Regions from separate parts of the Aromatoleum evansii genome, predicted to be linked through region 3. Evidence: predicted binding sites of a transcription regulator. Region 3 holds the regulator's gene; each other region holds the start of a gene.
What was found. The regulator FliA, encoded in region 3, starts transcription of late flagellar genes. The targets are predictions, from matches to a motif close to CTAAAGTTNNNNNNNNNNNNGCCGNTA.
Positions count from the first base shown of each region.

Region 1: U5817_RS05355 (chemotaxis protein) is a predicted target of FliA. The motif match lies at 2,528-2,554, and genes of this name have one in related genera.
Region 2: U5817_RS24780 (homoserine O-acetyltransferase) is a predicted target of FliA. The motif match lies at 2,454-2,480, and genes of this name have one in related genera.

Region 1 covers NZ_CP141259.1:1,189,952-1,194,653, reverse strand. Annotated here, with positions in the region: gene cheZ (protein phosphatase CheZ) at 1-53, opposite strand, end outside; gene cheY (chemotaxis response regulator CheY) at 88-489, opposite strand; gene U5817_RS05360 (chemotaxis protein) at 524-1,480, opposite strand; gene U5817_RS05355 (chemotaxis protein) at 1,493-2,461, opposite strand; gene U5817_RS05350 (chemotaxis protein CheB) at 2,658-3,290, opposite strand; gene U5817_RS05345 (CheR family methyltransferase) at 3,274-4,167, opposite strand; gene motB (flagellar motor protein MotB) at 4,324-4,702, opposite strand, start outside.
Region 2 covers NZ_CP141259.1:5,292,848-5,297,549, reverse strand. Annotated here, with positions in the region: gene U5817_RS24790 (hypothetical protein) at 143-460, shown strand; gene metW (methionine biosynthesis protein MetW) at 634-1,221, opposite strand; gene U5817_RS24780 (homoserine O-acetyltransferase) at 1,224-2,351, opposite strand; gene ptsP (phosphoenolpyruvate--protein phosphotransferase) at 2,675-4,405, opposite strand; gene U5817_RS24770 (HPr family phosphocarrier protein) at 4,410-4,679, opposite strand; gene U5817_RS24765 (PTS sugar transporter subunit IIA) at 4,687-4,702, opposite strand, start outside.
Region 3 covers NZ_CP141259.1:4,253,728-4,258,429, forward strand. Annotated here, with positions in the region: gene ybaL (YbaL family putative K(+) efflux transporter) at 1-150, shown strand, start outside; gene motD (flagellar motor protein MotD) at 173-1,039, opposite strand; gene U5817_RS19945 (flagellar motor protein) at 1,050-1,790, opposite strand; gene U5817_RS19950 (RNA polymerase sigma factor FliA) at 1,816-2,595, opposite strand; gene U5817_RS19955 (MinD/ParA family protein) at 2,706-3,521, opposite strand; gene flhF (flagellar biosynthesis protein FlhF) at 3,523-4,702, opposite strand, start outside.

The DNA.
Region 1 (4,702 bases), 2.3 Mb from region 3:
GCCTGGAGTTCGTCCGAATCCCCGACCTCGTCCTGTTTCAGCTTCTTCGCCATTATCGGCCTCCCTGATCGTTTCTTTTCCCGCCCCTCAGGCGGTGGCCTTCTTGCCCATTTTTTCGAAGATCTTTTCCAGCTTTTCCGACATCGTCGCCGCAGTGAAGGGCTTGACGATGTAGCCGCTGGCGCCGGCCTGAGCCGCAGCGATGATGTTTTCCTTCTTCGCCTCGGCAGTGACCATCAGCACCGGCAGGTGGCGCAGATGCGGAGTCTGGCGGATCGTCTGCAGCAGCGTCAGCCCGTCCATGTTGGGCATGTTCCAGTCGGTCACGACGAAGTCGAACGGCGCGCTGTTGAGCTTCTGCAGCGCGACCGCGCCGTCCTCGGCCTCGTCGACGTTGGTGAAGCCCAGCTCCTTGAGCAGGTTGCGCACGATGCGGCGCATGGTCGAGAAATCGTCGACGACGAGGAATTTCATCTTGGGGTCGGACATTCTTGTATCTCCGTAATCTTGCGCACGACCCGGGTCAGCCTTGATGACCCCGGGTCAGCAGCGGACGCAGGGTGTCTGCGAGCGCATCGGCGTCGAATTTTGCCACGTAGGCGTCCACACCGACCCGCTTTCCCATCGCCCGGTTTGCTTCCGACGACAGCGAGGAGTGCATCACGACCGGGATGCCGTCGAAGCGGCTGTCGGCCTTGATGTTGCGCGTCAACACGTACCCGTCCATCTCCGGCATCTCGGCATCGACGAGGATCAGGTCGAGCTCGTCGCTCACCCGGTGGCCGATCTGCTGCGCATGGCTGGCCATGCCCTGCAGGCGCGTCCAGGCCTCCAGGCCATTGACCGCATGCTTGTGCCTGACCCCCAGCTTGTCGAGCACTTCGGCGATCTTGCGTCGCGCGACGCCCGAGTCGTCGACGTAGAAGACCTCATAGTCCTCGCCGTCCGGGATCGGCGCGATGTTGCCGACCACCGCATCGCCGAAGGTCGTCGCCAGCACCGTCTCTACATCGACGATGGACACCAGCTTGCCGTCGGGCAGCTCGGTGATCGCGGTAATGTAGTTGTGCACGTTGCTCGAGACGTTGTCCGGAGCACGCACCTTGTCCCAGTCGACGCGGATGATGCGGTCGACCCCGGCCACGAGGAAACCGAGGGTGCGCTTGCTGTATTCGGTGACCATCATCGAACCGCCGAGCGGTTCGCCCGGCCGCGCGAGGCCGAGGATCTTAGCCAGCGAGAGCACCGGGATGACGTTGCCGCGCAGCGAGATCAGCCCCTCCACGCCCGCCGGCATGTTTGGCGCGCGCGTGATGAAGGGCGTTGCCGATACCTCGCGCACCTTGAACACGTTGATGCCGAAGGTTTCCGTGGTTCCGAGCGAGAACAGCAGGATCTCCATGCGGTTCGAGCCGGCCAGGCTGGTGCGGCCATCGACGACGTTGAGCACGCCGTTTTCTTCGGTCTGGTAACTGGACATGGCGAGGATTCCTCAGGATGCGCGGACTTGCTGCTCGGTGCAGTTGAGCAGGCGGCGCAGCGTCTCGGCGAGACGCTGAGGTTCAAACTTGGGAACGTATTCATCGACACCGACCGACTTGCCGAGCTGCTGGTTCGACATGCCGGACAGCGACGAGTGCATGATCACGGGGATGCCCGCAAAACGCGGGTCGGACTTGATCGACTTGGTCAGGATGTAGCCGTCCATCTCGGGCATCTCGACGTCGGTGAGCACCAGGCTGACCACGTCACTGACCTTGCGCCCGGTGGATTCGGCGAAGCGTGCCGCCTTCTGCAGCTCTTCCCACGCCATGCGGCCGTTGATCGACCCCACGTAGGGCACACCCAGGACATCGAGCGTGCGTTCGATCTGACGGCGCGCCACCGAGGAGTCGTCGGCGAAATACACCGTGTGCGTACTTCCCTCGATCGGCTCGATCCCCTTGAAGAGATACTGGTCGTCCTGGGTCGTCGTCTCGGCGAGGACCTTCTCGACATCCAGCATCATGACCAACTTGTTGTCCTTGAGCTCGGTGACCGCCGTGACCAGCCCGCCCATGTTGGCCGTGAGCATGTCCGGGGGCACGCGCATCTGCGCCCAGTCGAGGCGCAGGATCGTGTCGACTGCCTCGACCAGGAAGCCCTGCGTGTGGCCGTTGTATTCGGTGACGATCATGATGTCGCGCCGGGCGTCAGCCCCGACGCCGACGTAGCGGCCGAGATCGACGACGGGCACCAGCACGCCGCGCAGGCTGACCATCCCTTCGACCGAGGACGGCATCTCCGGTGCCGCGGTGATGGCTGGCGTACGCATCACCTCGCGCACCTTGAACACGTTGATGCCGAAGGTTTCACGACGTCCCGTGCGCTGATCCACGCCGAGCGTGAACAGCAGTATCTCCAGCTTGTTCGTTCCGGCCAGGCGCGTGCGTGCCTCGATATTCTTGAACAGTTCGGACATTTCACTCTCCGCGTTACGCGGCAATATGATCGGAGCGGCGTCCCTGCGCCGTGATTACAATCAAGATAACGTCAGTGACCTGAAATACTTGAGGCGCGGCATCAGAGATTTTCCGCCGCTTTCCTGCCAGTCGCCCATTCTCGCACTATGGTCGCCGTCCCGGTGGCTCGCGTCCGCCCGCAACCCCGATTCACGCCTAGACATCTCGCACACCCCCGGGCATCGTCTGCCGCAGTGCATGATGCGCGATTTCGTCGAGCGGGACGACCTCGCACGCGGCTCCGATCATCGCCGCCTCGCGCGGCATGCCGTACACGACGCAGGTGCCGGCATCCTGGGCGATGGTCCACGCCCCCGCTCGCCGCATCTCGAGCAGGCCCCGCGCGCCGTCCTTGCCCATTCCCGTGAGCAGGACCCCCACCGCCGCCGCCCCCACCTGCGCGGCCGCCGACGAGAACAGCGCATCGACCGAAGGCCGGTGTCGATTCACGGGATCGGCGCGCGACAGCTCACACTGCAGACCGCCTGTCGGCCCGCGCCGCACCAGCAGGTGCGAATGCCCCGGCGCGATGTAGGCCGTACCCGGCAACACCGACTCACCGTGCTCGGCCTCCTTGACCCTCACCGCGCAGAGTCCGTCGAGGCGTCGCGCAAAGGCGCCGGTGAACATTTCGGGCATGTGCTGCACGATAAGGATCGGCGGCGAATTCTGCGGCACGCCGAGCAGGACCTGCTTGATCGCCTCGGTGCCGCCGGTCGACGCCCCGATGAAGATGACGCGGCCGGAGGGCACATGCCCCGCGGACAGCGGTCTAGTTGCCGTCTGCATCGGTGCGCTGATAGACGGTGCGCCCGGTCGAACGGAACAGGTCCGCCGCATGCATGAAGCTCTCGGAATGGCCGGCGAACAGCGCGCCGTCCTTGCGCAGCAAGGGCACGAAACGCTTGAGAATGCCGTACTGGGTCGTCTTGTCGAAGTAGATCATGACGTTGCGACAGAAGATCGCATCCAGCGGCCCCTGCACCGGCCATACCGGATCGAGGAGGTTGATGCGCCTGAAACTCAACAGTCGCTTCAGCTCCGGGCGCACGCGATGCTCGCCGGCCCCTGTCCCCCGTTCGAAATAGCGCCGCAGCATGTCAGGCGCCATGCGCGCCACGCGGTCGTCGCGATAGACGCCGCGCTCGGCATGCGCGAGGACGCTGGTATCGATGTCGCTGGCGAGGATGTGCACCGGCGGATTGAGCGAATTGAACGCCTCGCACGCCGTGATCGCGAGCGAGTACGGCTCCTCGCCGGTGGACGCCGCATTGCACCAGATGCGAATCGTGCGGCGTTCGGCAATGCGCCGCATGCGCTCGGCGAGGATGTCGAAATGGTGCGACTCGCGGAAGAACGAGGTGAGATTGGTCGTCAGTGAATTGACGAAGGTCTCCCATTCGGTGCGATCGCGCTCGAGGCGGCCGATGTACTGGGCAAAGCTGCGGTCGCCGCATGCGCGCAAGCGGCGCGCGAGCCGGCTGTACACCATGTCCAGCTTCGCCGGGGACAGGACGATGCCCGCATGGTCGTAGATCAGTTTGCGGATGCGTTCGAAATCGGCCTGCGTCAGTTCGAATTCGCGCTCGCCGGCCGCCGACAAAGCCGACGCGGCGGCCGCAGCCGCCAGCGCGGCGAGCCCCGGCGCGGACATCGACGCGGACATCGTCGCAGCACTCGGCCGGACCGGACCGTCCGCCGCCGGGCGACCCGCAATGACGGGCGTTGCCGGCTTGCGGCCGAAGGGAGAGTCACCAGCAGGCATCTTCAGATCACCTCGAGGCCCGCTTCGGGGCGGCAGCGCATTGCATGAACCCTCGCATCAGGGCGACTTGACGGGCGGCAAGGGGAGCGGCAACGCACTGCGCCCCCTCGGCGGCGTCGCGGGCGCCTGGCTCCTGCTCTCGATATTCTCGCGCAACTCCGTGCCGTCGAGCGGCGCGGACGAACCGATGTCGAGCGCGCCGGCCTGGTTGCGCACGGCCTCCTCCGTCCTCTTGTTCATCACGATGATGCTTATGCGACGGTTCATTGGATGGAGCAGGTCGTCCTTGAGCAGCGGCACCATGTCTGCGAGCCCCACGACGCGGATCACCTTGCCCGCCTCGAGGCCCCCGGCGACCAGTTCGCGGCGCGAGGCATTGGCGCGGTTGCTCGACAGCTCCCAGTTCGAGAAGCCGCGCTCGCCGCCGGCGTAGCGC
Region 2 (4,702 bases), 1.0 Mb from region 3:
GCCGCAACGCGCGCCGGGGCCGCAGCAGCGGCTTACATTCCGGCCCCGCGGGGCCGCGTGCCGGCGCGGGCTTGCCTGCCTGCCCGACTCGCCCGAGAATGCACGTTCAACGCATAAACACCAAAAAGGAGAGGAGAGAGGGATGACGCAACATATCACCGTGGTTTTCGGCACCGAGCGCGAATACGAGACGATCGTGTCCGACGCGGACGCCGCCGGTCTCGCGAAGGACCAGGCGCGCACCTGGCTGTCGGGCGAGTTCGAGCGGCTCGAATGCACGCCGTCGAACCCGATGGGCAAGATCCTCGTGCTCGACATGATCCTCAACGTCGCCAAATACGGCGGCGAGGAGCGCTTCAAGCAGGGCGGAGACTGGGCGAAGCAGTTCGCCGTCGCCACCGCCGTCGCGCTGGGCCGTCCGACCGTACGGGTCGACGTCCCGAACTTCGTCGTCGGCTGAAAAGCACCCCGGCCCTGGCCGGGGCCCGCATTGTGGGAGCGGCTTCAGCCGCGAATGGGCGCCGCCGCACCCTGCACGGCCAATTCGCGGCTGAAGCCGCTCCCACAGAAAAACTCCGAAGCTGTTCCCACAAACAAACCCCGGGGCCGCTCCTGCAGGGGAAAGCAGCGCCCTCAGCCCGCGCGGCCGAGCCGGTACACCGCGACGCTGGCGAGGAAGTTCGGCTCGTCCAGAATCAGCTTGCCCTCGTCGAAGGCCAGCCGCTCGCGCACCGCGATGCCGTTCATCTCGCACAGCGCATCGAAGTCCGAGATCGTGAAGAAGCGCACGTTGGGCGTGTTGAACCACTGGTGCGGCAGGCTCTCCGACACGGGCATGCGGCCGTTGAGGATGCTCTGGCGATGACGCCAGTAGCCGAAGTTCGGGAAGCTCACCACCGCCTCGCGCGCCACGCGCAGCATCTCCACGAGGATGCCCTGCGTGTTGTGCATCGCCTGCAGCGACAGGCTCATGATCACGTGGTCGAAGAAGCCGTCCTCGATCCCGGCGAGCCCCTTCTCCATGTCCATCTGGATCACGTTGACGCCGTTCCTCGTGCATGCGAGCAGCTTGTCCGGGTCATTCTCGACGCCGTAACCCTGCACTTGGCGCACCTCCGCGAGATGCTTGAGCAGGCTGCCGTCGCCGCAGCCGAGGTCGAGCACCTTCTCCCCCGGCGCGATCCACTGGGTGATGACTTCGTAGTCGTAACGGTAGGACATGGCTAAACCTTGATGCGGTCGAAGTAGGCGGTGAGCAGCGCGTGGTACTGCGCTTCGTCGAGCAGGAAGGAATCGTGCCCGGCGTCGCTCTCGATCTCCGCGTAGCTGACGTTGCGCTGGTTGTGCAGCAGCGCATAGACGATCTCTCGGCTCCGCGCGGGCGAGAAGCGCCAGTCGGTGCTGAAGGACACGACCAGGAAATCCGCCGTCGCGCGCGCCAGCGCCGCCGGCAGGTTGCCGCCGTGCTCGAAGGCCGGATCGAAATAGTCCAGCGCCTTGGTCGCCAGCAGGTAGGTGTTGGCGTCGAAGAAGCCCGCGAACTTGTCGCCCTGGTAGCGCAGGTAGGACTCGATCTCGAACTCCACGTCGTAGCTGTAGATCGCCTTGCCGTGGCGCAGGCTGCGGCCGAACTTGTCGCCCATCGCGTCATCGGAAAGATAGGTGATGTGGCCGACCATGCGCGCGAGCTTGAGGCCGCGCGTCGGCACCACGCCATGCGCGTAGTAGTGGCCGCCGTGGAACTCCGGGTCGGACAGGATCGCCTGGCGCGCGACCTCGTTGAAGGCGATGTTCTGCGCCGTGAGCTTGGGCGCCGACGCGATCACCACGGCGTTCGCGACGCGTTCCGGGTATTGCAGCGTCCACGACAGCGCCTGCATGCCGCCCAGGCTGCCGCCGACGATCGCCGCGAAGCGCGTGATGCCGAGCCGGTCGGCGAGCCGTGCCTGCGCCTCGACCCAGTCCTCCACCGTCACGAAGGGGAAATCCGCGCCCCAGGGCTCGCCGGTGGCCGGGTTGATCGACATCGGCCCGGTCGAGCCGTGGCAGCCGCCGAGGTTGTTCACCCCGATGACGAAGAACTTGCGCGTGTCGAGCGGTTTGCCGGGGCCGACGAGGTTGTCCCACCAGCCGATGTTCTTAGGCGCGTCGGCATAGTGGCCGGCGACATGGTGCGAGCCGGACAGCGCGTGACACACGAGCACCGCGTTGCTGCGGTCCGCGTTCAGTTCGCCATAGGTCTCGTAGACCAGCTCGTATTCGGGCAGCGTGCCCCCGCTGCGCAGCGGCAGCGGGTCGGTGAACCGCGCCCGCTGCGGGACGACGACTCCGACGGATTGGGGTTGGATCATGGTCGTGTTCTTGTAAACGAAAAAACCCAGCCGGCTGCGAAACGCGGACTGGGTCGTCCTCGCTTTAGCCGGATTTATTGAGCGCCCGCAAGCTGTGGTTCAAATCGGCGCTAAGGCACAAAAATTAGCGTGCGCGGGATCAATTGTCAAACGCCCGCGTACTGTGGGAGTTTCCTGTGGGAGCGGCTTCAGCCGCGAATGGGCGGATCACTCCGCAATACCGCTGCTTCGCGGCTGAAGCCGCTCCCACACGAAGCCGCTCCCACACGAAGCCGCTCCCACACGAAGCCGCTCCCACACGAAGCCGCTCCCACGGCCACGCCTCACCCCGCCAACCGCATCACCGCATCCCGCACCTTCGCCTGCTCGTCCATCTTGAGGATGCGCTGCACGCGCGGCGCCAGCTCATTGAGGTCGGCGCGCAGCACCTGCTGCTTGATCTCGAGGATGTGGCCGGGGTGCATCGAGAAGTTGCGCAGTCCCATGCCCAAGAGCAGCAGCGTGTAGGCCGGGTCGCCCGCCATCTCGCCGCACACCGACACCGGCAGGCCGAAGCGCGCGCCCGCCTGGATCGTGCCGGCGATCAGCTTCAGCACCGCCGGGTGCAGCGGGTCGTACAGATGCACGACCGCCTCGTCGGAGCGGTCGATCGCCAGCGTGTACTGGATCAGGTCGTTGGTGCCGATCGACAGGAAGGACAGGCGGCGGATGAACATCCCCAGCGCCAGCGCCGCCGCCGGCACCTCGATCATCCCGCCGATCTCGACGCGTGGATCGTACTTCAGCCCCTCCGCGTCGAGCTCCGCCTTGGCCTTCGCGATCAGCTGCAGCGACTGGTCGATCTCGTGCGCGTGCGCGAGCATCGGGATCATGATGCGCAGCTTGCCATGCACCGAGGCGCGCAGCAGCGCGCGCAGCTGCGTCAGGAACATTTGCGGTTCGGCCAGGGAGTAGCGGATCGCGCGCAGCCCCAAGGCCGGATTCGGCTCGAAGCGCGCACTGACGCCGTTCAGCGCCTTGTCGGCGCCAACGTCGAAGGTGCGGATCGTCACCGGCTTGCCCGCCAGCGACTTCAGCACCGTGCGATACGCCTCGTACTGCTCGTCCTCGTCGGGCAGCGAGTCGCGGCCGATGAACAGGAACTCGGTGCGGTACAGGCCCACGCCGTCGGCATTGACCGCCTTCACCTGGTTGAGGTCCTTGGGCCCCTCGATGTTCGCCAGCATCTTGACGTCCTCGCCGTCGAGGGTCGTCGCGGGCGTGTCCTTCAGGCGGTTGAGCTTCGAGCGTTCCAGCTCCAGCTCGCTGCGGCGCAGGCGGTATTCCTCGACGATGCGCTCGTCGGGCGCAACGATCACGACCCCGCGCGTGCCGTCGATGATCAGCAGCTCGTCCTCCTCGACGAGCTGGCGGATGTGGTGCAGGCCCACGACCGCCGGGATGCGCAGGCTGCGCGCGACGATCGCCGTGTGGCTGGTCGGGCCGCCGACGTCGGTGACGAAGCCGCCGATGTTGTGATCGCGGAATCCGATGGTGTCGGCCGGCGACAGGTCGTGCGCGACGATGATCGTGCCCAGCCCGTCGCGACGCTTCGGCGGCAGGTGTCCGGGGTGGCCCAGCAGCACCTTCACGATGCGCTCGATCACCTGCACGACGTCGGCCTTGCGCTCGCGCAGGTAGGGGTCCTCGATCTGCTCGAACTGCTCGACCACCATCTCCATCTGCTGCACCAGTGCCCATTCGGCGTTGCAGCGACGTTCGGCGATCAGCGTGCGCGCGCCGTCGATCAGCATCGGGTCGCCCAGCATCATCAGCTGCAGGTCGACGAAGGCGCCGACCTCGCTGTGCGGCTGGCCGGCCGTGGCTGCAGCCTTCAGCCCCACCAGCTCGCCCTGCACGGTCGCCACCGCCTCGTTCAGGCGCTCCACCTCCTCGGGCAGGTACTTCGCCGCGACGTGGTAGTGGTTCACCTCCAGCATCGCGTGCGACACCAGATGCACGTGGCCGATCGCGATGCCCTGCGAGACGGGGAGCCCGTGGATGGTGAAGGGCATCGGCTTATTCCCCTTCGCCGAAGCGGTCCGCGATCAGGCCGAGGATCGCCTCCAGCGCCTTGTCCTCGTCCTGGCCTGCGGTCTCGACCGCGATCGTCGCGCCGCGCGCGGCGGCGAGCATCATGACGCCCATGATGCTCTTGGCGTTCACGCGACGCCCGTTGCGCTCGAGCCAGATGTCGGCCCCGAAGCTGCTTGCGAGCTGCGTCAGTTTTGCCGACGCACGTGCATGCAGGCCCAGCTTGTTGATGATTTCGACTTCCGCTCTCGGCATGTCCCTCTCACTTCATGTGCAGC
Region 3 (4,702 bases):
ATCGAGATCGTCCTGCGCACCCACAGCGAGGACGACTCGCGGCTGCTGCGCAACGAAGGCATCGGCACGATCTTCTACGGAGAGGAGGAGCTCGCGAAGGGGATGACTGGGCACGTGCTGGAACGCTTCATCCCGCACGCCGGCGCCTGAAACACGGGCGTGCCGCGCGCCCTCAACGGGCGGGGGGCGTTTCCTCGCTTTCGGCCGCCTCGCCCGGCAGGATCGCACGGATCGGATCGCCCTCGCGGATCTGCCCCGGCCCGCGCGGCGGCGGCTCGCCGACCATCGACTCGATCAGGATCGTCACGCGCCGGTTGCGCGCACGACCCTCCTCGTTGGTGTTGTCGGTGAGCGGACGCTGGTCCGCGTAACCCGCCGCAGTGAGACGGTCGCCACGCACGCCCGACTCGATGAAGAGTCGCACGACCGTGGATGCACGCACCGCGGACAGCTCCCAGTTCGACGGGAAGCGCCCGGTGCGTATCGGCAGGTTGTCGGTGTGCCCTTCCACCGTCACCGGAAACTCGGCCCGCGCCAGCACCTCGGCCACCGCCCGCAGGGCCGTCACCGCAGGCGCCGCGAGCACCGCATCGCCCGGCGCAAACAGCACCCGGGCGTTGATTTCCACCGAGATCCCGCGCGCCCCCTCGGCCACGCGCACCTGCCCCCCCTGGGTGAGCGGCTCCAGCACGCGCCGGATGTCCTCGGCCATCGTCGTCATGCGCTTGTACTCGGCACGACGCCGCCTCTCGACCTCCTCGTCGGGATTCGGCGACAGCGGCGCGGGTTTGGGCGGCGCGACGGCCGGCGGCGGGGCGATGACCGGATCGCCCGGTACATTCACGGTGATGTTGCGGAAGGCGTTGATCAGCGAATCGGACAGCACGCGGTACTTGCCCTCGTTCACCGACGACAGCGAGTACATCACGACGAAGAACGCGAACAGCAGGGTGATGAAGTCCGCGTAGGACACGAGCCAGCGATCGTGATTCTCGTGGTTCGCGTCGTCCAGCTGGCGGTGTCTGCGGTGGCGTCGCATCGCGGCACGCTCAGGCGATGTAGCCCTGCATGCGACTCTCGATGATGCGCGGATTGTCGCCGTTGGCGATGCCGACCAGCCCGTCCACGAGCATCTCGCGCTGCGACACCCCGTCGGCAACGTAGGCCATGAGCTTCTTCGACATCGGCAGGAAGACGAGGTTGGCGAAACCCACGCCATACACGGTGGCGACGAAGGCCACCGCAATGCCGGCGCCCAGCTTCGACGGATCGGTCAGGTTCTCCATCACGTGGATCAGGCCCAGCACCGCGCCGAGGATGCCCAGCGTCGGCGCGTAGCCGCCTGCGGCTTCCCAGATGCGCGCGCCCTGGCGCATCTGTGCCGCCCATGCGTCAATCTCGACCTCCAGCACCTCGCGCAGGCGCTGCGGCTCCACGCCATCGACGAGGAGCTGCAGTCCCTTGCGGGTGAACGAATCGCTGATGCGCGGGATCTGCGCCTCCAGCGCCAGCAGCCCTTCCTTGCGCGCGATCTGGCTCCAACTCGTCGCCTGCCGGATCAGCGCCGCATGGCTAGCCGGCGGCGGCACGAAGACCCAGCGGGTCATGCGCATGCCCTCACGGAAGACCTTCAGCGGGCTTTGCAGCATCACGGCGCCCAGTGTGCCGCCGATCACGATGAGGAAGGCGGTGGGCTGCAGGAGCGATGCGATATGCCCCCCCTCGATCACCTGCCCCATGATCAGGGCGGCGATGCCCAAGGTGAGCCCTACGACGCTGATCTTGTCCATGTCCGCAGTCCCTCGGCCGGCCTGCTCAGCTGCCGGACGGAGGATTCTTGGGCGGCCGTCCGCGGCGCGCCTTGGTCGCAGTCCCGGCCGGCCCGGCGCTGCCCAGGATGCGCGCACGCAGTCGCGCCACGGCTTGGCTGTGCAGCTGGCACACGCGCGACTCGGACACGCCCAGCACCTCGCCGATCTCGCGCAGGTTGAGCTCCTCGTCGTAGTACAAGGCCATCATCAGCTTCTCGCGCTCGGGCAGATCCTCGATCGCCCGCACGAGCGCGCTGCGCATGTCGGCCTCCTCGAGGATGTCGGCCGGATTCGATTCGTGCTCGCCCAGATGGCGCTCGAAGTAGTCCTCGCCCTCGCCGTCGGTGAAGTCCTCGAAATGCACCAGCTGGTAGCCACGGGCGTCCTGCAGCATGCGCTGGTAATCGGCGAGCGGCATGCCCAGCAGTTCGGCGAGTTCCGCCTCGGACGGCTGGCGTCCGTGGCGTTGTTCCAGTTCGTGCACCGCCGACTCGATGCGGCGCATGTCGCGCCGCATGCTGCGCGGCAGCCAGTCGTTCTCGCGCAGGCCATCGAGCATCGCGCCGCGGATGCGCTGCACCGCATAGGTCTCGAACTGTGCGCCCAGTCCGTCCTCGTAGCGGCCGATCGCGTCCAGCAGGCCCATCATGCCGTTCTGGATCAGGTCGTCCATCTGCACGCTGGCCGGCAGCTTCGCCATCAGGTGGTAGGCGATGCGCTTGACCAGCGGGGCATAGGCCTCCACCAGATGGTTCTTGTCGAGATTACCCGCTGCGTCGTACATCCACTTCGCCTGTATCTTCTTCCGTCCTGGACGGGGTTCCGGACATGGGGGCAAACCGGCGGACTTCCATTGTCCCGCAGCCGACCCGCTTTTGCCAAACGGGTACGCACTCAATCCCATGTCGGCCTCCCCCGCTCCGCCGCCGCGCCGGCCTGTACGTTGCCAAACGTCGCGAGGCGCCGCAGGAAGGCGGCCTCGGCATCGCGCGCAGACGCCTCCGCCGCGCCCTGCCCCAAGCCCGCCGCCAACTCGTCGCGCTCGACCTCGCCCAGCCAGGCGAGCGGCACGCCGACGTGGCGGCGCACGAGCTCGCTCAGGCTGTGGAAGAAGGCCGTGGCGTCGGCTCGCCCGCGCGCCCCGCACACCGCCACGTGCAGCGAACCCGCGCCGGCCGCGGCGAGGCGCTTGATCACCTGGTAGGCGTCGGTCGCGCCGCTGCGGCTCGCCTCGGCGACGACCAGACGGCGCGGTGCCGCCAGCGCGAAGGGCGACGGGTCGGCAGCGCTCTCGCACGCCGAGTGGATCAGGATGAAATTCGCCGGGCGCTGCAGCGTCCGCAGCGCATCGAGCACGCAGTCGCGCCGCTCGCCATCGAGGAGCGGCAGAGCGAGCGCGCAGGCCGCCACCGGCACGCGCCCGAGCAGACCCGGTACCGGCTGGACGAGTTCCCGAACAGAACTGCGACCACCGAGCACGCCCAGCAGGTCGCCTCCCGCAGGCAGGCCGAGCACCCCGGCCAGCGAATCCTCGCCCTGCGCCTCGTCGAGCAACAGCACGCGCCGGCCGTGCCCCGCGATGCGATGCGCCGCCTGCAGCGCCACATGCGCACGCCGGCGCCCGGTCGCGTACAGCGCGACGACCGTCGGAGGAGCGCGCCGGAACAGACGCCGCAGCCCGGCAGCCTGGTCTTCACGCGGGTCGATCATGTCAGACTCCGCCAGCCGCCAGCATCAGGGCCGCCTCGTCGCCCTGCAGCTTCCACGGCGACTCGTCGGACTGCTCGCGCAGCGCGCGATGCAGCAGGTAGGCACGATTCGGCAGGTGCAGATCCTCCGGCACGCGCTGGCCGTTGGCGACATAGAAGACGTTGAGTTCGTTACGCACGGCCACATCCAGGGCCGGAGCGAGCGATGCCGCCTCATCCACCTTGGTCAGCACGCAACCAGCCAGGTCCGGCCCGCTGTAGGCACGCACGACGTCCGCGAGCGTGTCGCCACGGCAGGTCGAATTGAGCAGCAGCAGGCGGCGCACGTCGCCGGCACCGGTCAGCATCGCGGCCTGCTCGGCGACCATCTTGTCGCGCTGGCTCATGCCCATCGTGTCGATCAGCACCATGTGCTTGTTGCGCAGCTCGGCGAGGGTCTGGCGCAGGTCGGCGGCGTCGCGTACCGAAAACACCGGCACGCCGAGGATGCGCCCGTAGATGCGCAGCTGCTCCTGCGCCCCGATGCGGTAGCCGTCGGTCGTGATCAGTGCCAGCCGGTCGGCGCCGTGGCGCACCACGCAGCGTGCCGCGAGTTTCGCCGTCGTCGTCGTCTTGCCCACGCCCGTCGGCCCCACCAGCGCATACACACCACCACGGTCGATGATGTCCGCATCGGAAGCGACCGCACGCAGATCGCGCGCAAGGGCGTTCTTCACCGCGGTACGGGCATCCTCCGGCGACGCCTCTTCATTCACGGATTCGGCCAGCCGGCGCGCCAGCACGCCCGAAAAACCGGCTTCGAGGAGCTCGCCGACGATGTCCGCCCGTGCGGGTGCCCGGCGCCGGGTCTCGCCCCAAGCGAAGCCGGCGAGCTGGCGCTCGATCATGCTGCGGATGCCGGCCATTTCCTTCATCAGCTGGACGTTCGCCTCCTGCAGCGAACGGATGCGCTCATCCTCCATCGCGCGTGCGGGCTCGGCGGCGCGGACCTGCGGCGCGGCCGGGGCCGGCTTCCTCGGGGCAGGCGCCTTGTCGGCGGCAAGCGGACGGGCCGCGGCCTCGGGAGCCTCCCAGCCGTCGATCGAATACTGCTCGCTCAATGCCGCCGCCCGCGTGCGCATCACGTAGTCGGCAGTCTCCATGCGCGGCGGGTTGAACGGACGGATGATCTTCGCCGGCTTC